3 regions of the Pseudoalteromonas sp. 78C3 genome follow, and region 1 is predicted to be linked to each of the others. Evidence: predicted binding sites of a transcription regulator. Region 1 holds the regulator's gene; each other region holds the start of a gene.
What was found. Region 1 encodes sigma-54, which starts transcription at its own class of promoters, with help from an activator protein. Its sites were predicted from a motif close to GTTGGCACGNNNNTNGNNT; they were not measured.

Region 1 (7,982 bases):
TCGGTACTAGTTTGCCTGAACTTGCCGCTTCGGTTGCAGGTGTACTTAAAAATGAAGATGATTTAGCACTAGGTAATATTGTTGGCTCAAACATATTTAATATTCTAGCGGTATTACCACTTGCCGGTATTATTAACCCTTCAGCCATTGATCCATCATTAGTAAGCCGAGACGTATTAATTATGATTGGCGCAACACTTGCTCTTATTATTATGTCATTGAACTTTAGAGGTACCCAACGTATCAATAGAGTAGAAGGCGGCTTATTGCTAATAGCGTTTTTGGGTTACCAAGGGTATATTTTTAGTCAAGTAGGGTAAATGATGGCAACGCTAAATTTTATTGAACAAGGCCTTCGCGTTTTAGATGTTGAGCGCCAAGCACTTAGTGATATTGCACAATATGTAGATGAAAATTTTCATAACGCGTGCCAATTAATGTACGACTGCGAAGGCCGTATTATTGTCATTGGTATGGGTAAATCAGGTCATATTGGCAATAAAATAGCGGCAACCCTTGCAAGCACTGGCAGTCCAGCATTTTTTGTTCACCCTGGTGAAGCAAGTCATGGTGATTTAGGGATGATCACTAAAAATGACGTGGTTATGCTTATTTCTAATTCAGGGGAGACCAGCGAAGTTTTAAATATCATTCCGGTTTTAAAACGACTTGGTGCCAAAATGATATCGATGACTGGCAATACGCAATCAACCATGGCGACCCTTGCTAATGTACATGTGTGTATTAAAGTAGAAAAAGAAGCCTGTTCATTGGGTCTAGCTCCTACATCAAGTACCACTGCAACGCTTGCGATGGGCGATGCCATGGCAGTTGCATTATTAGAAGCTCGCGGGTTTACAGCTGATGACTTCGCGCTATCTCACCCAGGTGGTAGTTTAGGCAAGCGCTTATTACTTACTTTAAAAGATGTTATGCACAGCGGCGCAAATACACCTATTATTAGCGTTTCACAAACAGTTAAAGACGCCCTTATTGAAATGTCTGCTAAAGGTTTAGGTATGACAGCCATTGTTGATGAAAATCAGCAGCTCGTGGGATTATTTACCGATGGCGATTTGCGTCGTATTTTAGAACAAAGAATTGATATTCATACAACACAAATAGATGTTGTTATGACTAAGTCATGTACTACGGCTACACAAGATATTTTAGCCGCTGAAGCGCTTAATATTATGGAACACAAACGTATAAATGGCTTAATCGTCGTCAATGAGAAAAACCAACCTATTGGCGCATTAAACATGCAAGACCTATTAAAAGCAGGAGTATTATAAATGCAATTTGAAGAACTCTATCAACCGCTGAGCGATGATGCAAAAGCACGCGCTAAAAAAGTAAAGCTACTTATATGCGATATTGATGGTGTATTTTCTGATGGCCGTATTTATCTTGGTAATCAAGGTGAAGAGCTAAAAGCATTTAATACAAAAGATGGTTTTGGCATTAAAGCGCTTATAAACAGTGGCTTTGAAGTGGCTGTAATTACTGGTCGTCATTCACAAATAGTGCAACAACGTATGAGCAGCTTAACCGTACAGCATATTTATCAAGGCCAAGAAAATAAGCTCATTGCCTATCAAGAATTAAAAGACAAACTCAACCTTAGCGATGAACAAATTGCTTATATCGGTGATGATGGTCCTGACATGCCCGTTATGGAATTAGTCGGCTTTGCTGTTGCAGTAAATGATGCCCATCCACTTATTAAACGTTTATCACACTATGTAACGCAAATGCCTGGCGGCTTTGGTGCAGTAAGAGAGCTCACCGACTTACTTATGCTTGAAAATGGTAAAGCATTGACTACACAAGGCACTAGTTCATGAATGCAGCGCGCATAATATTAAGCGTTTTATTCATTAGCTGTATGGTTTGGCTTTGGTACCCTTATTTTACACAAACAAATATTGTGCCTCAGACTGAGCCTGAAGTTATTGCCAAGCCTGATTACATAGCCATAGAACTCAAACAAACAGCCTATGACGAACAAGGTAAAATTAGCCACAAAGTCACTGCGGCTAAAATGGAGCTATATCAACAATTAGGTTTTACGTTTTTTGAAAAACCTATTTTTACTTTATATAACGAAAAGCAAACGTGGCAAATAAATGCAGACGAAGCAACATTATACGAAGACAAACAATTAATTTTAGAAGGCAATGTGGTTGCCAAAAACTTAACCGATAACGCCATGATAGACAAAATCAATGCTGATAATATTCAGGTAGATATAAAGCTATTAACAATGCGTTCGGAGCAACCCGTTATCATCACTGGACCCAATTTAAAAATCACTGGTAAAGGCCTAGAAGCCGACTTAAAAACCGAAGTGATAAAACTAATTAACCATACGCGAACCATATATTATGACCAATAAAATATTAAAATCACTTATTATTCCTACACTTATACTAGCATTTAATAGTAGTGCTGCAGAGCAAAACACGCAACCGACTGCAAATCAAATTTCAATAAGCGCCGATAAGCAAGAAGGTCAATTAAAAGCTAATGTCGGAATTTTTGAGAAAAACGTTGAAATTATTCACGGTAACCGCCGTATCACAGCCGACCGCTTAGAAGTACATAAACGCGATGAACTTGGTGATAATAAACAATTATTAATTGCTACAGGTAGCCCTGCGCACTTTGAAGAAAAGCAATCAGATGGCACGACTATGAGCGCCAGTGCTGACGAAGTACGTTATGATGTATCTAAGCGTTTTTTAACGCTTGTTGGTAATGCACAAGTATCGCAAGCGGGACAAAAAATAAATGCTAAAAGCATTACCTACGATATAGAGCAGCAGCTAATCAGTGCCGAAAAAGATGAAAACTCAACTGACCGCGTTCACACAATTTTAGTGCCAATCGAGACTAAAAAAAGTAAAAAAAGCGACAAAGGTCAACCATGAGCACATTAAAAGCAGAGCTATTAGCAAAGAGCTATAAAGGCCGTGAAGTTGTAAAAAACGTCGGCCTTGAAGTCAAAGCTGGCAGTATTGTTGGCTTACTTGGCCCTAACGGCGCAGGTAAAACCACCACGTTTTATATGATAGTAGGACTTGTACCTAGCGACAAAGGTAAAATATCGATAGACGATAACGATATTACTCTTTTACCTATGCATAGTCGTGCTAGATTAGGCATTGGCTACTTACCGCAAGAGTCTTCAATATTCAGAAAGCTGACTGTTTATCAAAACTTAATGGCCATTTTAGAAACGCGCAAAGAGTTAAATAAACAAGCTAGAGAAGACACTCTCGATAAATTATTAGATGAATTTAGCATACAACACATTCGTGATAGCCAAGGTATGGCGTTGTCGGGTGGCGAACGTCGTCGTGTGGAAATAGCACGTGCGCTGGCAGCAGATCCTAAATTTATATTACTGGATGAACCATTTGCAGGTGTTGACCCGATTTCGGTATTAGATATAAAGAAAATAATAGAACATCTTAAAAATCGTGGGATTGGTGTATTAATTACCGATCATAACGTAAGAGAAACCCTTGATGTTTGTGAAAAAGCCTACATTGTTTCTCATGGGGAGCTGATTGCATCAGGTACTCCAGAACACGTATTAAATGATAAAACAGTACGCGATGTTTACTTAGGCGAGCAATTTAGGCTGTAACATTTACGCCATGTCTTTAAGCATCTGCTAGTATTAATTATAACAACATAAAAGGATTGTTAGAGATACATGAGGCAATCACTACAGCTGCGCATGGGCCAGCAACTTACAATGACTCCACAGTTGCAACAAGCTATTCGTTTGTTGCAACTCAGTACATTGGATCTCCAGCAAGAAATACAAGAAGCTCTCGACAGCAACCCGCTATTAGAGGTTGAAGAAGCAGACTATTCAGAAGACGCTGCTGGTAAAAACGAGCAAAAAGCAGATACAGATGACATAACTGTTAGCGCATCTGCCGATGATGCTCCAAGCGAATACGAACAAGATAGTGGTGAAGCACTTGCAAAAGACACGCTAAGTGACGACATGGCTATGGATGTTAGTTGGGATGAGTACATGAGTGCCGCCCCAGCAGCATCATCGGGTCCGATGCCTGAAGACGAATCAATATACCAAGGCGCCTCTACTGAAACGCTCCATGAGTATTTAATGTGGCAGTTACAACTAACGCCATTTAGCCCTACAGACGAAGCGATTGCTATTGCTATTGTAGAAGCCGTCGATGATTCAGGTATTTTAACACTAAGCTGCGAAGAGATTTTAGAAAGCTTCAATCAAGAAAACGAAGATGATAACGAAGTCGAACTTGATGAAATTGAAGCTGTATTAAAACGCATCCAACTGTTTGATCCTGTTGGTATTGCTGCGCGTAGCCTACAAGAGTGTTTATGTATTCAGCTTAACCAGTTTGATAAAGAAACACCTTACATTAATGAAACAAAAATGATTTTAACCGAGCATATTGATTTATTAGCTGCTCGTGACTATCGTACATTAATGAAGAAAACTAAGCTCAAAGAAGAAGAGCTTAAAGAAGTAATGACATTAATACATACTCTAAGCCCTAAACCTGCAGATACTATTGTAAGAGAAGAATCTGAGTATGTTATTCCTGATGTGTCAGTTAAAAAAATTAAAGGCCGCTGGGTTGTTGAGTTAAACCCAGACAGCATGCCTAAAATTCGTGTTAATAGCCAATACGCGGCAATGTCTCGCACTGTAAAATCCAGTGGTGACAGCCAGTTTATTCGCTCGCATTTACAAGAAGCTAAATGGTTTATTAAAAGCTTAGAAAGTAGAAACGACACGCTATTAAAAGTAACAAATTGTATTGTTAAGCAACAACAAGGCTTTTTTGAACACGGTCCTGAAGCCATGAAACCAATGGTTTTAAATGATGTTGCTGAAATGGTAGAAATGCACGAATCAACAATTTCGCGCGTAACAACCCAAAAGTATATGCACACACCCCGTGGTATATTTGAGCTTAAATACTTTTTCTCAAGCCATGTAAGCACCGAAAACGGTGGTGAATGTTCATCTACAGCAATCCGTGCGCTTATCCGAAAATTAATCGCAGCAGAAAACTCAGCAAAACCATTGAGTGATAGCAAAATAGCGGATATATTGGCTGAGCAAGGAATTAAAGTAGCGAGACGTACAATCGCAAAATACCGCGAATCTCTGGCTATTCCACCGTCAAATCAACGTAAAAGTTTGATTTAAGACGCAAAAAAAGAGGGTAATGCTTATGCAACTAAACTTAACTGGTCGTCACGTAGAATTAACCGATTCACTAAGAGACTATATTAATACCAAATTTGCGAAGCTAGAAAGACACTCTGATCATATTAATAATGTTCATGTCATTCTCGATGTAGAAAAATTAAATCAAAAAGCAGAAGCCACCATACACGTAAGCGGTGCTGAGTTATTTGCCTCTACAGAACATCAAGATATGTATGCCGCCATTGACTCGTTGATCGACAAGCTCGATCGACAAGTAATTAAACACAAAGAGAAGCTTGCTCGACACTAATATGATGAAATTAAGCTCACTTATATGCCAGGACTGCAGCAAAGCTGCGGTCCTTTTTAATAGCAAAAAAAGAATTTTAGAGTTCATTAGCGAACTTGCTCACGACAAACTTCCGTATTTACCGCAACAAGATATTCTTAATGCTTTAATGAGCAGAGAAAAATTGGGTAGTACAGGTATAGGGCGTGGCATTGCCATTCCTCATGGAAGAATGAGCGGTGCAGAAGAGCCTTTGGCTTTAGTACTCGTTAGCGAAACTCCAATAAATTTTGATGCAATCGATAATCGCCCTGTTGATATTTTCGTCGCACTCATCGTACCAGATGGCGATAACCAGCAGCACTTAAAGACTCTAGCAACCATTGCTGATAAACTAAACAACAAAGATTTTTGTAAACAGTTACGCAGTGCAAAATCAGATACTGAGCTTTACCAAGTTATTATCAATCAATCATAGTTTTATAAAGGGTGTTAAATGGAGTTAATTATCATAAGCGGCCGTTCTGGTTCTGGAAAGTCGGTTGCTTTACGCATTGTAGAAGATTTAGGTTATTATTGCGTAGATAATATTCCAGTTAACTTGCTTCCTTCATTAGTTCGCAGTGTGTCTGATAGCTACGATAAAATTGCTGTTAGCATTGATGTACGGAACATCCCTAAACAACAAGATGAATTTAACGATATTCTTGAATACTTGCCAGGCTTTGCAAACCCTACGTTATTTTATTTAGATAGCGACGATCAAACATTGATAAAACGTTTTTCTGAAACTCGTAGATTACACCCACTATCAATTGACTCGTTGCCTCTTGATTTAGCCATCAAAAAAGAAAAAGAATTACTTGATGTATTAATCACCCGCGCCGACTTTATGATAGACACGACTGATTTGAGTGTTCATCAACTCGCTGAATCTATTCGTGAAAAGATTTTAGGTAAAAAAGATAAACAACTGATTGTCACTTTTGAATCGTTTGGTTTTAAACACGGCATACCAAAAGAAGCAGATTACGTATTTGATGCACGCTTTTTACCAAATCCACATTGGGAACCTGAATTAAAACCTTTAAATGGGTTAGATCAACCCGTTAAAGATTATTTGGCCAATCACAGCATAGTGCAAAAATTCACATGGCAAATTCAAACATTTGTACAAACGTGGTTACCGCACTTAGAGCGAAATAACCGCAGTTATTTAACCATTGCCATTGGGTGTACAGGCGGACAACATCGCTCTGTATATTTAGCGCAAACTATCGGTGAAAGTTTTGCAATGACACATCCCAATGTGAAAATTCGCCATCGCGAACAAGAAAAATAATATAGCTGAATAATCACCTGTTCAGCTTAGGTAGAGTAAGTTATGCATTGTGAAGACACTTTTTTAATAAAAAACAAATTAGGATTGCACGCCAGAGCAGCCACCGTGCTTGCCCAATTGGCAGTGCAGTTTGATGCGACAATTACATTATTTCAAGATGACAAAGAAGCCGCAGGCGATAGCGTACTTGCACTAATGTTACTTGAAAGTAGCCAAGGAAAAGAAGTAAAAGTTGTATGCAAAGGCCCCGATTCTGAGCAAGCTTTACATGCTGTTGGAGAATTAATAGCACAACGTTTTAATGAACAAGAATAAACAGTTATAAAAATAATGCTCGCATTACTAATGCCCCAATTAAAACAGATATATAAAATAAATACGGTTAGTGACGCCAGTTAACTCACCTCTCCCCATAAAGTAATATAAAAATTTATAAAGGACGCCAATGCCTGAAGCTTTTGAACAAGATTACCCACTACAGCAACTAAAACAGGTGACTAAGTCACTCAATAGTGGTCAATTTGTTCAAGTTAGGCGCATGCTCGCAAAAACAGCTCCTTGTGATACCGCATTATTACTAGAATCATCACCGCATAAAATTCGCCGACTCCTTTGGCAGTTGGTTGATCCTGATGTGCAAGGTGATGTTCTTGAAGAACTATCAGAAGATGTTCGTTTAGGCATTATTGCCCAAATGGAACCTAAGCACATTGCAGCCGCAACAGAAGATATGGGCCACGATGACTTAGGTGAAGTATTACGTAGTCTGCCGGACACCGTTTATAAAGACGTTGTTAGCGCGATGGACATTCAAGACCGTGAGCGTGCAACACAAGCACTTTCGTATCAAGAGCGTTCTGCTGGCGCGCTAATGAACACCGATACGGTGACCATCCGCCCTGACGTTACGCTTGATGTTGTACTTAGATATATTAGGCTACGCGGCGAGTTACCAGAAGGTACCGATGACTTGTACGTTGTTGATAAGCATAACTGCTTTATAGGCGCTTTATCGCTGAGTACATTATTAACTAACCCGCCAGAAAAAATTGTTCGTGATTTAATGGATGAAGATTGTGAATCCATTCCAATCTCTATGGATGAAAGTGAAGTCGCGCAATTAT
Region 2 (7,982 bases), on a different contig from region 1:
GCACCTTGCTAATTCTGTAAAAAAGCAAGCTGATCAAGATGAACGCGGTTTTTCTGTAATTTCAAAGTTCAATGATACCCATAGCCGTTTAGTTAGTGGTGATGCCACGAGAAAAACAAAACTCGAGTTTGAACGACATCGTTTATTTAAAGAAGTTTTATATACTCGAAAAAGTGTTGATGCTTGGTTAGATAGCCAAACAAATTAAATTGCTATAAATAGTTACCTTTAATAGACTACAAGCGTAATCAAAAGGGGTAACTATGAAAAATGGAATTTTAATGTGTGTGTTGGCATTACCATTAGCTGCGTGCCAACAACCTACCGTGTATGTATTTAGTGAAAACTTGCAAGATGAACAGAGCAATCAGCTCGATGCTGCGCTAAAAGCACAATCGCTCCCTTATGAATATGTACCGCTGGCAATCCCATCAGAGTTTGGTGAGGCTACATTACTCTTATCAAGTGACAAAATTTACCCAAAAGAGACTGAGCAGTTAGCTACTATTATGCAGGGGCTAGGTTACGAGCCACAAGTTAACTATACAACGCGTTCAAATCATTTTTATGGTGATGGCAATATAGGCTTTTATCTAAAAAATGCAGTGGCGGGTACAACCTTTGTTATGCCTAAAAAGTTACGAACAACTCAATGCAGCGAAGACAAGTACAATGATTTACTCGTCACATTTACAGATAAATATGCTGACTTTACCTTACCCAGTGGCGCTGTTGTAAGGTTAGGTTGGGAGTTTTTATACGGTTACGTTGTCATTTATTACAAAAATTATTCGCAAACATACAGTCACTCACAACCACTTATAAATACGCCCTTTGGCGCCAAACCATCTGATACTTACAGGTTTACAGCTCACGTTAATAACCCCAGCTGGCTTGATTGCTCACTACAAATTATTTATATGGACTGAACTAACCGTGAGTTTCTATATGCTCGCTTAGTTTGGCAATGCGCAGACTCATACCTTCTATAATTCGGTCTTTAATTTTTTCGCGGATAACATTAGGTAAGCGGGTGAGTGCTTCAGGGGTAATAGCGAGGACTATACTGTCGGTTTTAGCGCGAGCACTAGTACTACGCTCTCGGTTATTTATAAAGGCACCTTCACCTATAAATTCACCGGGCTCTATAGTGCCAAGTTCTAGCAAATGATTATGTTTAAATACTAATAACGCGCCGCTAAGTACAATGTACAAACGTTTGTCGTTATCGTATTGCTTAAATAAAAATTGATGCTGGCTTACTAAATACAACAGTCCGAACGACTCTAATAAGACTTGGCGCTCGCTGAGCGTAAATTCTTTAAAAAAGTGCAGCCTGTTTATAATTTCCATTTGTTTAAACAAAGGAATATGTTCGATTAGCTTCATCAATAACCAAATGTGTTAAAAGCGTTTAATCAGCTAATATTGCGCTCTTTTAATTTTCGGGTCAACGTGTTGCGTCCCCAACCAATTTTTATAGCAGCATCTTGCTTATGACCAGAACAATTAGCCAGTGCGGTTTTAATTAAGCGAGTTTCTAGCTGGGCTTGAATGTCAGGCCAAATATTTTCTTTGCCTTGTTTAAGCTCTTGATTAAGCCATTGCTGAAACGCATCTAGCCAATCACCTTCTTCCTGGGTTGGCGAAGCATCCAGAATCTCCGGCGGTAAGTCTTGCTCGCTTACAAGCTCACCCGGTGCCATTACAGTAAGCCAGCGACAGGTGTTTTCTAATTGGCGTACATTGCCTGGCCAATTAAATAAGCGTAATTGCTCAGTTGCCTTAGGGCTCAGCACTTTGCTTTCTACTTGTAGCTCTTTAGCGCTTTTATGTAAAAAGTGTTGCGATAAGCTTTCTATATCTTCAGTACGCTCTCGAAGAGCAGGTAAACGTAGGCGCACAACATTAAGACGATGAAATAAATCATCCCTAAACTTGCCCTGTTTAACTAAATCTTCAAGGTTTTGGTGCGTAGCCGCAATAATACGCACATCTACTTTTATACTTTGATGGCCACCAACGCGATAAAACTCACCATCGGCAAGAACGCGTAATAAACGTGTTTGTACATCAAGTGGCATATCACCAATTTCATCTAAAAATAGTGTGCCGCCATTGGCTTGCTCAAAGCGGCCTTTACGCACGCTGTCGGCGCCCGTAAATGCGCCTTTTTCGTGGCCAAATAACTCTGACTCAACAAGCTCTTTTGGAATGGCTGCCATGTTAAGTGCAATAAATTGATTTTCTTTACGTGGGCTATGATTGTGCAGCGCACTGGCGACAAGTTCTTTACCTGTTCCAGATTCGCCATTTATTAATACGCTCATGCTAGAGGCCGATAGTTTACCTATCGCTCTAAACACTTCTTGCATTGCGGGCGCTTCACCAATTATGTGGGCACTTTTTGGTGGAGCTTGCTTTCGCTTAGTTTTTTTAGTGGAGTTTGCTCTGCATGCGCTTTCGACTAGCGCCACTGCTTCGTTTAAATCAAACGGCTTAGCAAGGTATTCAAAAGCACCTTTTTGGAATGCATTTACAGCTGAGTCTAAATCTGAGTGCGCAGTCATTATAATAACCGGCAGCCCAGGGTTTTGCTCTGCAATAAGTTCAAGCAACGCCATACCATCCATACCAGGCATTCGTACGTCAGAAACTAAAACAGTAGGTTGGCTAAACTTTAGTGCGCTTAGTACATCTTGCGCATTAGCAAAGCTCTCTGTGTTAAACCCTGCACGGGTTAGTGCTTTTTCAAGTACAAATCGAATAGAAGCATCATCATCTACAAGCCAAACTGTTTTCATGCAAACTCCAAACATTAATCTGCAAAGGGCAGATAGATATTAAATTCAGTATGTCCAGGCCAGCTATCACATTCTATATAGCCATCATGTTGATCTATCAGTGTTTGCGCTATTGAGAGTCCTAACCCAGAGCCACCTTCTTTATTGGTGATCATAGGGTAGAACAGTGTTTCGCGTACACTGGGATCAATACCTGGTCCGTTATCAGATATTTGGATCAACAAGGCTTTTTTAGGTGCTTTACCTGGGCGACGATGTTGATGATTAATGCGGGTTTTTATTGTTATTTCACCGCCATCTACAAGCGCCTGTTGGGCATTTCGAACAATGTTTAATACCACTTGCTGAATTTTGCCTTGATCAATGTATACATCAGGAATACTCGGGTCGTAATCTTTAACTAAGCTAATGTTAGAACAATTATCTAACGTACTTAGCCTTGCAACTGATTCAAGTGATTGATGTATATTGCCATACGATTTTTGCGGAAGTTGATTGGGCCCCAAAAGCCTATCTACTAGTTCGCGTAATCGGTCGGCTTGCTCAATGATGAGCTCAGCACATTGATCTCTTTCTTGTTGATCAACCTCATACTGCAATAACTGCGCCGCTCCGCGAATTCCACCTAAAGGATTTTTAATTTCGTGAGCTAAGCCTCTAATTAGGTTTCGGGCAGCTTGATATTGATGCATTTGATTAGACGCTTGGTCGTGCTTAATTTCGTCATCGGTTTGGCGCCACTCAAATAAAATATAAAGCGAGCCATTAAACTTAATTTGTCGTGTACTTACGGCTACTTTTGCATGGCGAGAATCGCTAAAAACCACGTCAGCTCTATGCTGCTGGCAATCTACGCCTTCAACTAATGAGTATTGTTCTATACGCTGTAAATCGATTGAATGGTAGTTAAAAAGGCTATCAAACGGTTGTTCTAACAAGCGCTTATTACCAAGGCCAAGCAGCTCGCTGGTACTGGTATTGGCATATACAACGGTGAAGTTTTTATCAAGTAGCATGATAGCGGTTGTTTGATTTTGCCAAATGGCATCGAGTAGCTCAGGGCTAAAGTTTTTATTATTAATCATAGCTGCACCATTTTAGTGCGTGGATGTTTGCAAGCAAGTTATATGGTTAAATACACTGCTGCACGTTTAGTAATGCCCCAATTTAGTTACCTAGGTTTAGCCCTTTTCGGTGCATAAAAAATATGCAGGGTTCGCTTGTAGCAATAACTTGGTTTTTACTATTAAAAAGCTTTAATTGTAGTGTGTGCTGACCACGTTCTACATCTCTAATTGCAAAGGTTGAGCTGTCACTGGCTGGGCCGTGTGCTTTACCATCAATAAAAAGTTGTATAGTAAAACCAGTTTCAAAGCGTGGTTTTATTCGGCTAGTTACATAAACAGTGCCGGTATTTTCACGAATAGTCTGGTTATGATCAGGTGAGGAAATAGCAATACTAAAGGCCGCTTGTTGAGGCTGAGGTTGCTCGTCAAAAATGTCAGTATTTGTTGCAGGCATATTAAGATCTTGGCTGGTGAGCTTTACTTCTTGGGCCCCTTTATGAGGGGTGTCTGAGAACACTAATACGCCATTTTTATCTTTCCAAGCGTATATTTTTGTTTCACCGGCATAACCATAATTACTTAATCCTAAAGTAATTAATAGTAATAAAATCTTGTTATTCACTCTGCAGCCCTGCATTTTTATCGGTAACTTAACTTTAGTGGAGATTGACTAATTTTACCATTAAAAAAGCCCGCAAAGCGGGCTTGAGAACACACATATTTTTTACAGCTTAATTAACAGCTGTAGTACATTTCAAACTCAACTGGGTGAGTTGTCATGTTAAGCTTTTCAACTTCTTTAGACTTAAGTTCGATGTAAGCATCGATTAAGTCATCAGTGAATACGCCACCTTGAGTTAAGAATTCACGGTCTGCGCTAAGTGCAGATAGTGCTTCGTCAAGTGATGCTGCAACAGTTGGAATTTCTGCTGCTTCTTCAGCTGGTAAGTCGTATAAATCTTTATCCATAGCATCGCCAGGATGGATCTTGTTTTTGATACCATCAAGGCCAGCCATAAGCATTGCTGAGAAAGCAAGGTATGGGTTAGCAGTTGGATCCGGGAAGCGTACTTCAATACGACGACCTTTTTCAGATGGAACCACTGGGATACGGATTGATGCAGAACGGTTACGTGCAGAGTATGCAAGCATAACTGGTGCTTCAAAACCTGGTACTAAACGTTTGTACGAGTTAGTAGACGCATTTGCAAAAGCGTTAATTGCTTTAGCATGCTTGATGATGCCGCCAATGTAGTAAAGTGCATCTTCAGAAAGGCCGCCGTACTTATCACCAGCAAAAAGGTTTACACCATCTTTAGCAAGTGACTGGTGACAATGCATACCAGAACCGTTATCACCAACAACTGGCTTAGGCATAAACGTTGCTGTTTTACCGTATAAGTGAGCCATGTTATGGATAACATATTTCATTTCTTGAATTTCATCCGCTTTTAATACCATTGTATTAAAGCGAGTAGCGATTTCGTTTTGACCTGCTGTTGCTACTTCGTGGTGATGTGCTTCTACTACTTGGCCCATTTCTTCTAGAACTAGACACGTAGCTGAACGCCAATCTTGGAAGTCATCAACTGGAGCAACTGGGAAGTAACCGCCTTTAACACCTGGACGGTGACCAGTGTTGCCATCTGCATATTCTTTATCTGAGTTCCAAGCAGCTTGCTTAGAATCAATTTTGTACATAGAACCAGACATATCTGATTTGTATTTAACATCGTCAAATACGAAAAATTCTGGCTCAGGGCCAAATAAAACAGTGTCTGCAATGCCTGTAGAACGCATGTAATCTTCAGCACGCTTAGCAACAGAACGCGGGTCGCGCTCATAGCCTTGTAGTGTAGAAGGCTCTACTACGTCACAACGTAAAATTAATGTCGCTTCTTCAGTGAAAGGGTCTAGTTTGATTGACTCAGGAACTGGCATTAATACCATGTCTGATTCGTTTATGCCTTTCCAGCCTGCAATTGAAGAACCGTCGAACATTTTACCGTCTTCGAAAAAATCTTCATCAACTTGGTGATGAGGAATCGATACATGTTGCTCTTTACCCTTAGTGTCAGTAAAGCGTAAATCAATGAACTTGACGTCATTTTCTTTAATAAAATCTAAAACCGATTGTGACATGTGTCCTCCAACTATTGGGTTTTGTTATTGCTGCATAATTGCTTTGGTATTTACTAAGCTGATTTTGTGCCATTATTGTAACTGGCTGTTTATAAATTAAAAAAATATCATTGCATCAAAATGGAATATATAAACGCACCATGTTGGTGCGTAAATATTCCATTTTAGTGCAAAATTTACAGAGCGTAATTTGTTGTTAATTTAATCAGCTGAAATTAGCATAACCTAAATGTAAAAGAGTAACAAAAAGATCGGAAAAATAGCCAAAAAGACTGTTTTTCAAAAAAATATTGAAATTTAATTCATATAATTGTCATATATAAAACAGATACTTAGTAAAAGTATTGAGAAAGTTTTAAAATATGTATTGGATAAACTTTCATCCATGTCATTAATGAGGGATAATATGCGCCCTTTTAAATCCTATGCTGGGACATCTCGCGAAAGCGTGGATGAGTGCGTAGATCTTGCAGGATCATTGAGAATTTAATTTCTCTGAGTAAATATATGAGCATCGAAAAGTTAAGAAATATAGCGATTATCGCGCACGTTGACCACGGTAAAACAACTCTGGTTGACAAACTACTTGAGCAATCAGGTACATTAGAAACACGCGGCGGTAACGAAGAGCGCGTGATGGACTCAAACGACATTGAGAAAGAACGTGGTATTACCATTTTGGCTAAAAACACAGCCATCTCTTGGAACGACTACCATATCAATATCGTAGATACTCCGGGACACGCCGATTTCGGTGGTGAAGTTGAACGCGTACTTTCGATGGCTGACTCAGTATTATTACTTGTTGATGCTCAAGAAGGTCCAATGCCACAAACGCGTTTCGTTACGCAAAAAGCATTCGCGCAAGGCTTAAAGCCAATCGTAGTTATCAATAAAATTGATAAGCCAGGTTCACGTCCTGATTGGGTTATGGATCAAATCTTTGATTTATTCGACAACCTTGGCGCAACTGACGAACAGTTAGACTTTAAAGTAATCTACGCTTCAGCTATCAACGGCTGGGCAACACTAGATTTAGACGAGCCATCAGACAACATGGAACCTATGTTCAAGATGATCGTTGACGAAGTATCACCACCGGATGCAGATCCTGAAGGTGACTTCCAAATGCAAATTTCTCAACTAGATTACAACTCTTATGTTGGTGTAGTTGGTATTGGTCGTATTAAACGTGGTTCTGTTGCTCCTAACCAACAAGTTACTATTATCAGTGCTGATGGCACTACACGTAATGGTAAAATTGGCGCAGTACAAAGCTACCTAGGTCTTGAACGTATCGAAACTGACAGAGCTTACGCTGGTAACATCGTAACTGTAACAGGTATTGGTGAGCTTAAGATTTCTGATACAGTTTGTTTCCCAGGAAACGTTGAAGCATTACCACCACTAAGTGTTGATGAGCCAACTGTAACAATGACATTCTCTGTAAATAACTCACCTTTCTGTGGTAAAGAAGGTAAGTTTGTAACGTCACGTAATATCCGTGAACGTTTAGACAAAGAATTAGTACACAACGTAGCACTTCGCGTTGAAGATACTGGTAGCCCAGATAGCTTCCGTGTTTCTGGTCGTGGTGAATTACACCTAGGTATCTTAATCGAGAACATGCGTCGTGAAGGTTACGAGCTTTCAGTTTCTCGTCCGGAAGTTATCTTACGTACTGTAGATGGCGTTCTAGAAGAACCGTTTGAAACAGTTACTATTGACTGTCAAGACGAGCATCAGGGTTCTGTTATGGAACAAGTTGGCCTACGTAAAGGTGAGCTTACTAACATGACTCCAGATGGCAAAGGCCGTATGCGTTTAGATTTCATGATCCCTAGCCGTGGTTTAATTGGTTTCCAAACTGATTTCATGACGCTTACTTCGGGTTCTGGTCTTATGTACCATACGTTCGATCATTACGGTCCTCACAAAGGTGGCGACATCGGTGTTCGTAAGAACGGCG
Region 3 (7,982 bases), on a different contig from region 1:
TAGCATTGAGTACTTACAAGCCAACTACGATAAAGCTTTAACTTTAACTAAAGAGAACATTGAGCTTGCTCGTTCTGCAGGTGTTCACGACATGCAACTCGCATCGCTCATTTTGTTAGCTGACATATATATAAAACTAGATTTACTTGATCAAGCAAATGAAGCAAACGATGAGGTGTTTTTTAAATTAGATAAATTCAGCCGCAGTATTTATAAAGCCGATTTTTTAAGTAAACGCTATGAGCTAAAACGACGCCTTAACTACACTGACGAGGCTTTTGAAGCAATTGAACAAAAGCTCCTTTATACAAAAAAACACTACGAAGCTACCAGTGAAAATAATATAAAAACACTACAGATACAGTTTGAAGTAAAAGAAAAAGAAGAAAAAATACAGCAACTAGAGTACGCAAAAGATATTAGTGAGCTACAAGCTAAAGAAGAATATCATCAAAAAATAATTTGGCGACTTAGCGCTGCTATTGCGTTTATTTTAGTTATTGCTTCATTATTATTATTTTATCGGCAGGCTCGACAACGTCAAAAATATCACAATATTTCATTAACAGATTACCTAACAAATTGCCCTAATCGCAGAGGAATAATGCGCGCAGCAGAAGCAAAACTTGGTGAAGGTAAAATGACTATAGCAATTATTGACTTAGACTACTTTAAAAAAGTTAACGACCATTTTGGTCACGATGTTGGCGATTTAGTTCTTATTGCCTTTGCAAAAGCTGCAAGAGAAACACTATGTAATGATCATCAGTTTGGCCGTTACGGCGGCGAAGAATGGTTATTTGCACTAAATACGGCTGATGAACGAATAATTCGCGATATATTTAACCGACTCGCCATTAGCTTCGCCGAGCATTGCAGTAATATAGAAGACTTTCCTACAGATACAAAAATCACTTTTAGTGCAGGAGCCTCTGTAAGTAGCCCTTTAAAAAGCACACTGGATATTCTTATTAAGCATGCAGATAAATTACTTTATAAAGCAAAAGAAAACGGAAGAAACCAAGTCGTAGTTGATTAAATAAACACAGCTAAAAGTATTGGCTCATTTACTTGACTAAAGTCCGTCTAAAACCATTTGTTTAATTTTATGTGCTTTTACAAAATGATCTAATTTATGGGTGTGTATCCACCAAGTAGCAGCTTCCATAAGTAGCTCTGGGTCGTCGTTTTTATTAGCAAAAAAGGCATAAAAAGAAAGCCCTACATTTTCGCCTTTAACTGCTATTTTTTTATCGCATACGGTAATTATTTTTGCTCTTAGTTCTTCCCTCATACATACCTTATTTAGTTATATTTTTACTGTATATGTACTATTGAAATACGCCATTTAAAAAGCTAACGATTAGCTGTAAAAGACTTCTATCAACCAAACCGTGATTCTCAAGCTCTTTATTAGGCGTATTTACTTTTGCAGCTTTGCATTCATTATCTAATGTTTCATTTTTACGTGTATCGGTTTCGTATGCAATATCTGCTTGTTCCATACATTTTGCCGAACCTGCGTAAGGCTGTGCCGCACAAGCGCTTAGTAATAAAAAAAGTGGAATTACTATCAATAATTGCTTCATAACTAATCCTATTTTTACGCAACTTATTTACTTTAAATTACAGCTGCAAGTTAGCCTATTTACTTTTCTACCACCATTACAAAAAATTCAAAAAAGAACGTACCGATAGCATCAAAAAAAGTGTCATTTTTTTCATCCTTTTTAATTTGTGCGCTAATGCATTGATTATAAACTTCTGAGCTTGTTTGAGCGCCATTTCGAGCAACCGTTTCAGCCTCTTCAATGCATAAGTTAGGGTCAGAACGTGGGGCTGTACTACAGGCACTTAGTAAAGCGCACAGCAATAATGCGGCGATGGGGCTTTTTATGTTCATCCTTAAACTATCCTATTAAGTTAACGTGCTACCTGCATTTATACCGATTGGTATTATATGTGGGAGTAATACATATAGGTTGTACCTAAATAATGTTGCTACTTTATCACTGCAATAAAATAAACAACCAGTAAATATTTGTAAGGTTCTGTAGGGATTTATACTCACTTTTATAATTGAACTACGTAAAAGCCTGAAATTATTGCATTCATATCACTGTAAAATTTACAGTGATAGCAGCCTAAAAATAAAAAATAAAAATAAAAATAAAAGCAATAAAATACATCAACTTAATATTTGGCATTTAGTTTGCTAGTTAATGGTATAAGCAAATAAATTGTAAAAGGATTAGTTATGAATATTTTTGAAGCACTACGTCATGACCATGACAAACAAAGAAAATTAGTAGATGCACTTATTCAAACGCACGGCGACACAGAGCAGCGCCACACGCTAATGGACGAGCTAAAAACAGAATTAGAACAGCACGCAAAGTTTGAAGAACGTTACTTTTACAACCCACTTATGTTTGATGACTTAACTCATGAAAAAGCGCGCCACAGCGTAGCTGAACATCACGAAATTGATGAATTAATTGAACAACTTGAAGATACCGAAATGAGCTCGTCTGCATGGTTAGTTGCAGCTAAAAAGTTGCACCATTTAGTACATCATCATTTAAGTGAAGAAGAACACGAAGTATTTCAATTAGCGGGTAAAGCACTAACCGAAGGGCAAAAACAAAGCTTAGCAAAGCAATACAACGACGTTATGCATTAACGTATAAACCGACTTCCACACTCCCTGTGTAATTATTGGTTATAAGCCTTATGGCTTATAACCAATTTTTTTGCATGTACTTTATTACTTTACAGTAAATTTCACGTCTTGGTCGCGTAACAAGTAAAGTGCGAAACACGCAGCCCACATTGGCCATGCAGTGAAGAATAATAAGTTATTAAAGCCATCTATATACTGGTTGTACGAAGAAAGCGTTGATAAGCCATGCATTACAAAAATGATACCGTAAGTTATACGCTTTTTAATACCTGCTAAAAATGCCAATACTAATACAAGTTGTAGAGCACCGATAACATAAGCAACTATGTCAGATGAGCCACTAATACCGTAAAAATGTTCGAAAATACGTGCGCTATGACCAGGGTTTACGAATTTATCGAACGTCCACATAACCATTACAATAAATACGCCTAAACGCAAAGATAAAAGTGACCATTGCAAACGGTTTTGCACATCAGAACTCATTGAACCTGTCATAAAATTTCCTTAAATGAATATTAATAAACGTTGAAGTAACCTAGACCGTATAAGTTATTTTTTATTTCAAAAAAATTTAATTATTTTAACTAAAAAAGTAATTAAGCTTTGTAGTAATAAAAGTGAAGCTTATTTTAGGAATTAAAAAATGCTGCGTAAAAGTTAACAACTTTAAAATGTTAGCAGGTGAAAAGTAGTCTATAATTTAAAAAGCCCATTAAAAGCAAATATTTACATTCACTCTAATACAATCGCTCTATTGATATTTTATCGACTGATAAAACTATAGTACTTAATTACCACCTTTATAATACATCTGTTTTGTTATGTTCTAAAAAACAAAAAGAATCGAAATTTTACTGAAATTTATTTTTAATCCTTTCGGTCTTTATCGCCAACAACATTTTAACCGTAGAGAGAAAACGTTTGAAACACGCATATTTAGCACTTTCCCTAGCCACCATATTAAATACACCACTTAATGCTTTTGCAGCCGAAGAATCAAAAACAACAAAAGATGGCGCAATAGAGCGCATTGAGGTGGCAGGCCAAGCTATTAAATCTCAAGGTCTTTCGGTTAAAAACGCCACTGTAGACGGCCCTTTTGGTGACAACTTAGCCCTACAAGATATAGCCCGCTCAGTCACACCAATTTCAAGCGAGTTAATAGAGCAACTCAATATTACGACTTTACAAGACGTGCTCGCAGTAAGCCCTAATACCTATTCAGCAAGTGGTTTTGGCGCACCAAGTTTACCTACTATTCGTGGGCAATTAGGTGAGCTTTTCCAAGATGGTACACGCCGCCAAGCTGGTAATAATGGCTTTGGTGTGCCCTTATCGTTCAACTCTATAGAACAGATAGACGTGGTAAAAGGCGCGCCACCGGTATTATTTGGCTCAAGCCAACGCAACGGTGGTTTTGTAAACTTACATTCTAAAAAAGCATCAACTGACGAAAGTAAAGGTAAAGCAACTGTATCAGCAGGCCGATGGGATCAGTACAGTGTTTTAGTGGATTACAGTGCACCCATTGTAAAAGATAAAGTAGGTTTTAGAGTAAGCGCTGAACACATAGATAACGGCAGCTACTACGACTTTTCGGGCACTAAGAGCGACAGCTTATTTGCATCATTACGCGTATTACCCGATGACAAGAGCAGCTGGGATATTAACTTTGAGTTATACCAAGTTGAATTTACCGATAACGCAGGTATTAACCGCCCTACTCAAGCGCTAATAGATAATGGCCTTTATATTACCGGCCAAGGCGTGCAAGCAAACGGCAGTACTGTACCGGCAGCAGGTTCAATAATCTCACCAACTGGGCAAGTAAAAATAGACCGTAGTACAGTACTTACCGATCCTGATAATCAGAACGAAGCCACTACTTATTTACTACACAGCATTTATAAGCGTGAACTTTCCAACAACGCATCCATTAAAAACATCACGTATTTTCAGCACTTACAACGCGAAGAAATTGCACAAAATAGCTTTGTTGAAATTATAGATGGTGCCGATACCGCGCAAAACCGTACCGAGCTTACCTACCTTTGGAATAGTAATCAGCAAACAATTTTTGCATTTGATGTGCGTTATAACCGCGTATTAGGCTACAGCCAATTTACAACAGAAGCCGACTTACCTATTGATTTAACAGGCCCAATTTCAAATCGCCGCATTCCTTTAACTGATGTACAACAAGCGCGTTTAATTGAAATTAGCCCAGGTGTATTTGTATCCCCTGGTGGTCAATATGATATTAATAATGACGGCAGTGGCGACTTTAACTTATCAGACACTACTGATTCGCGTTCATGGCAAACAGGTTTTGCTATTCAGCAAGATTCTGATTGGACAGATAAGTTTCATACAAGTGTTGGCTACCGCATTGATTTTTATGACGTAGACGCGCACGACCCAATAGCACCAGAAGGTGAAATTGCAGCGAGCGATAGCATTAACGATAAGCTACATTCGGGGCAAGTAAGCTTTAACTACCGATTAAATGGTGATTACACCACTTATGGTGCAGCAAGTTACAACGAAGCCACATCAAATAGCATGGCTGGCGGCACGTCTCTTGGTGGCGACAACACGATTAGCGCGCAAAACTTTTCAACCGAAAATACCTTAGTTGAATTTGGTTTAAAATACGCACCAACCGATAGTGATTGGTACGCCGATGGTGCAGTGTTTAGCCAACGTCGTAGTTTACGTAACCGTGATGGTAGTAATACCGGCATTCGTACTACCGGCTTTGAAAGCCAAGTATTTTATGATGCTTACCCTTATTGGCTAAGTGCTGGCTACAGCTATATTGATGCTCGCTACGATAATTCTGCAAGTAGCCAAGATTCAGCTCAAGTCGCTGATGCATTTGACAACTCACGTCCAGATATTATTGAAGGTACCAGTGTTGGCGCACCTAGCTTTACCGCTTTTGCACCTTCAAACACCCGTGTACAGGGTATCCCTGAGCAATCGTTCAGCTTTAACGGAAATTATTCAATTAATTCGAAATGGCAAACGGGTTTTTCAGGTCTATATACAAAGAGTTACCCACTAGACTTTTTGGCGACAGTAAAAATTCGTGATCAGTACACACTAAACGTAAATACTAGCTATGCTTTTACGCCTAGTACCAAGTTACGATTAGATGTGAACAACGTAACGAATCAAAAAAACTGGCGCCCAGTATTTGAAGGCGGTTACTTTGGTGCAACTTTAGCTTTTCCTGAGTTGCCAATTAACGCCAAGCTTACGCTTACCCATAGTTTTTAAGAGAGAGAACATGATTAAAAAAATATTTTTATTATTGATTGCAGCGGCCGCCGTCGGCCTGTTCTTTCATTTTGACTTACACCAACTACTTACGCTTGATGGCTTAAAAGGGTCAATGGATCAGTTTAGCGATTACAAAGAGCAGTCACCGTTGTTGGTTATTGGTGGGTTCTTTTTACTGTACGTAGTAGTAACAGCTCTCTCGTTACCGGGCGCGGCTATTTTGACACTTGCAGCAGGTGCATTATTTGGCTTAGTTGAAGGCTTATTGGTTGCATCTTTTGCCTCAACTATTGGCGCAACACTTGCCTTTTTAGTATCGCGTTACTTACTACGCGACACTATTAAACAACGTTTCCCTGAGCGCTTAGCCGCCATTGATGCAGGCGTTGAAAAAGAAGGTGGATTTTACTTATTTACCCTTCGTTTAGTGCCGGTGTTTCCGTTCTTTTTAATCAATTTACTAATGGGTGTTACCTCAATAAAGTCATGGACTTATTACTGGGTAAGCCAAGCAGGTATGCTAGCCGGTACATTTGTATTTGTTAACGCAGGTACGCAACTGGCGCAAATAGAGAGCTTATCTGGAATTTTATCATTTAACTTAATCTTATCATTCGCTTTATTGGGCATTTTCCCATTCATTGCTAAAGGAATCTTAAACGTGTTTAAAAAACGTCGCGTATACAAAAACTACACTAAGCCTAAAAAATTCGACCGTAACATGATTGTTATTGGTGCAGGCGCAGGTGGTTTGGTAACAAGTTATATAGCCGCTGCTGTTAAAGCAAAAGTAACCCTTATTGAAGCGGGCGAAATGGGCGGCGACTGTTTAAACTACGGTTGTGTTCCAAGTAAAGCAGTTATTAAAAGCGCTAAAATTGCAGAGCAAATTCGCCACGGTGAAAACTACGGTCTAGAAAACGCAACACCACAGTTTTCGTTCAAAAAAGTAATGGCACGTGTACACAAAGTAATTGCCGATGTAGCACCACACGACAGTGTTGAGCGTTACACCGACTTAGGCGTAGATGTTGTAAAAGGTTACGGTAAATTAATCGACCCGTGGACTGTAGAAATTAAACTTAACGATGGCGGCACGCAAACACTCACTGCCCGTACTATTGTGATTGCCACTGGCGCACGCCCATTTGTACCGCCACTACCTGGTATTGAAGAAACAGGCTATGTAACAAGCGATACATTGTGGAATAAATTTGCAGAGCTAGATGAGGCACCTAAAAAACTTGTAGTACTAGGTGGCGGTCCAATTGGTAGCGAATTAGCACAAAGCTTTGCACGTTTAGGTTCAAGTGTTACGCAAATTGAAATGAGCGAACGCATCATGATCAAAGAAGACCTTGAAGTGTCTACTTTTGCTCACGAAGCGTTAACCGAAAGTGGCGTTAATATTTTAACATCGCACCAAGCACTTCGTTGTGAAACACGCGATGGTAAAAAATATATTGTTGTTAAACATAACGACAAAGAAATAGATATTGAATATGACGAGCTATTATGTGCCGTTGGTAGAAGTGCGCGCCTTAAAGGTTACGGTCTTGAAGAGCTAGGCATAGAAACAAACCGCACAGTAGTAACTAACGAGTACCTTGAAACACTGTACCCTAATATTTTTGCAGCAGGCGATATTGTAGGTCCATACCAATTTACACACGTGGCAGCCCATCAGGGTTGGTACGCAGCTGTAAATGGCTTATTTGGTCACCTTAAAAAGTTTAAAGTAGATTACCGTGTTATTCCGTGGACTACATTTATTGACCCAGAAGTTGCACGTGTTGGCTTAAACGAGCAAGACGCAAAAGACAAAGGCATAGATTACGAAATTACTCGCTTTGAATTTGAAGAGCTAGACCGTGCAATTACCGACAGCGCTACAAAAGGCTTTATTAAAGTGATTACACCCAAAGGCAAAGACAAAATACTCGGTGTTACTGTGGTGTCTGAACACGCTGGCGATTTGATTGCTGAGTTTGTACTGGCAATGAAACACGGC

Region 2: glnA (glutamate--ammonia ligase) is a predicted target of sigma-54. The motif match lies at 6,069-6,087, and genes of this name have one in related genera.
Region 3: CXF76_RS17340 (hemerythrin domain-containing protein) is a predicted target of sigma-54. The motif match lies at 2,200-2,218, and genes of this name have one in related genera.

Annotation. Positions count from the first base shown of each region.
Region 1 is NZ_PJAV01000145.1:20,263-28,244, forward strand. It holds gene CXF76_RS10545 (calcium/sodium antiporter) at 1-320, shown strand, start outside; gene CXF76_RS10550 (KpsF/GutQ family sugar-phosphate isomerase) at 324-1,295, shown strand; gene kdsC (3-deoxy-manno-octulosonate-8-phosphatase KdsC) at 1,296-1,847, shown strand; gene lptC (LPS export ABC transporter periplasmic protein LptC) at 1,844-2,398, shown strand; gene lptA (lipopolysaccharide transport periplasmic protein LptA) at 2,388-2,933, shown strand; gene lptB (LPS export ABC transporter ATP-binding protein) at 2,930-3,655, shown strand; gene CXF76_RS10575 (RNA polymerase factor sigma-54) at 3,725-5,224, shown strand; gene hpf (ribosome hibernation promoting factor) at 5,250-5,537, shown strand; gene ptsN (PTS IIA-like nitrogen regulatory protein PtsN) at 5,542-5,994, shown strand; gene rapZ (RNase adapter RapZ) at 6,013-6,858, shown strand; gene CXF76_RS10595 (HPr family phosphocarrier protein) at 6,901-7,173, shown strand; gene mgtE (magnesium transporter) at 7,304-7,982, shown strand, end outside.
Region 2 is NZ_PJAV01000125.1:36,431-44,412, reverse strand. It holds gene CXF76_RS06115 (hypothetical protein) at 1-208, shown strand, start outside; gene CXF76_RS06110 (hypothetical protein) at 264-929, shown strand; gene CXF76_RS06105 (cyclic nucleotide-binding domain-containing protein) at 931-1,389, opposite strand; gene ntrC (nitrogen regulation protein NR(I)) at 1,419-2,804, opposite strand; gene glnL (nitrogen regulation protein NR(II)) at 2,819-3,889, opposite strand; gene CXF76_RS06090 (DUF4124 domain-containing protein) at 3,972-4,493, opposite strand; gene glnA (glutamate--ammonia ligase) at 4,607-6,013, opposite strand; gene typA (translational GTPase TypA) at 6,521-7,982, shown strand, end outside.
Region 3 is NZ_PJAV01000170.1:12,971-20,952, reverse strand. It holds gene CXF76_RS17360 (tetratricopeptide repeat-containing diguanylate cyclase) at 1-1,039, shown strand, start outside; gene CXF76_RS17355 (DUF6500 family protein) at 1,076-1,294, opposite strand; gene CXF76_RS17350 (hypothetical protein) at 1,332-1,589, opposite strand; gene CXF76_RS17345 (hypothetical protein) at 1,649-1,903, opposite strand; gene CXF76_RS17340 (hemerythrin domain-containing protein) at 2,258-2,683, shown strand; gene CXF76_RS17335 (hypothetical protein) at 2,768-3,181, opposite strand; gene CXF76_RS17330 (TonB-dependent receptor) at 3,608-5,968, shown strand; gene CXF76_RS17325 (FAD-dependent oxidoreductase) at 5,979-7,982, shown strand, end outside.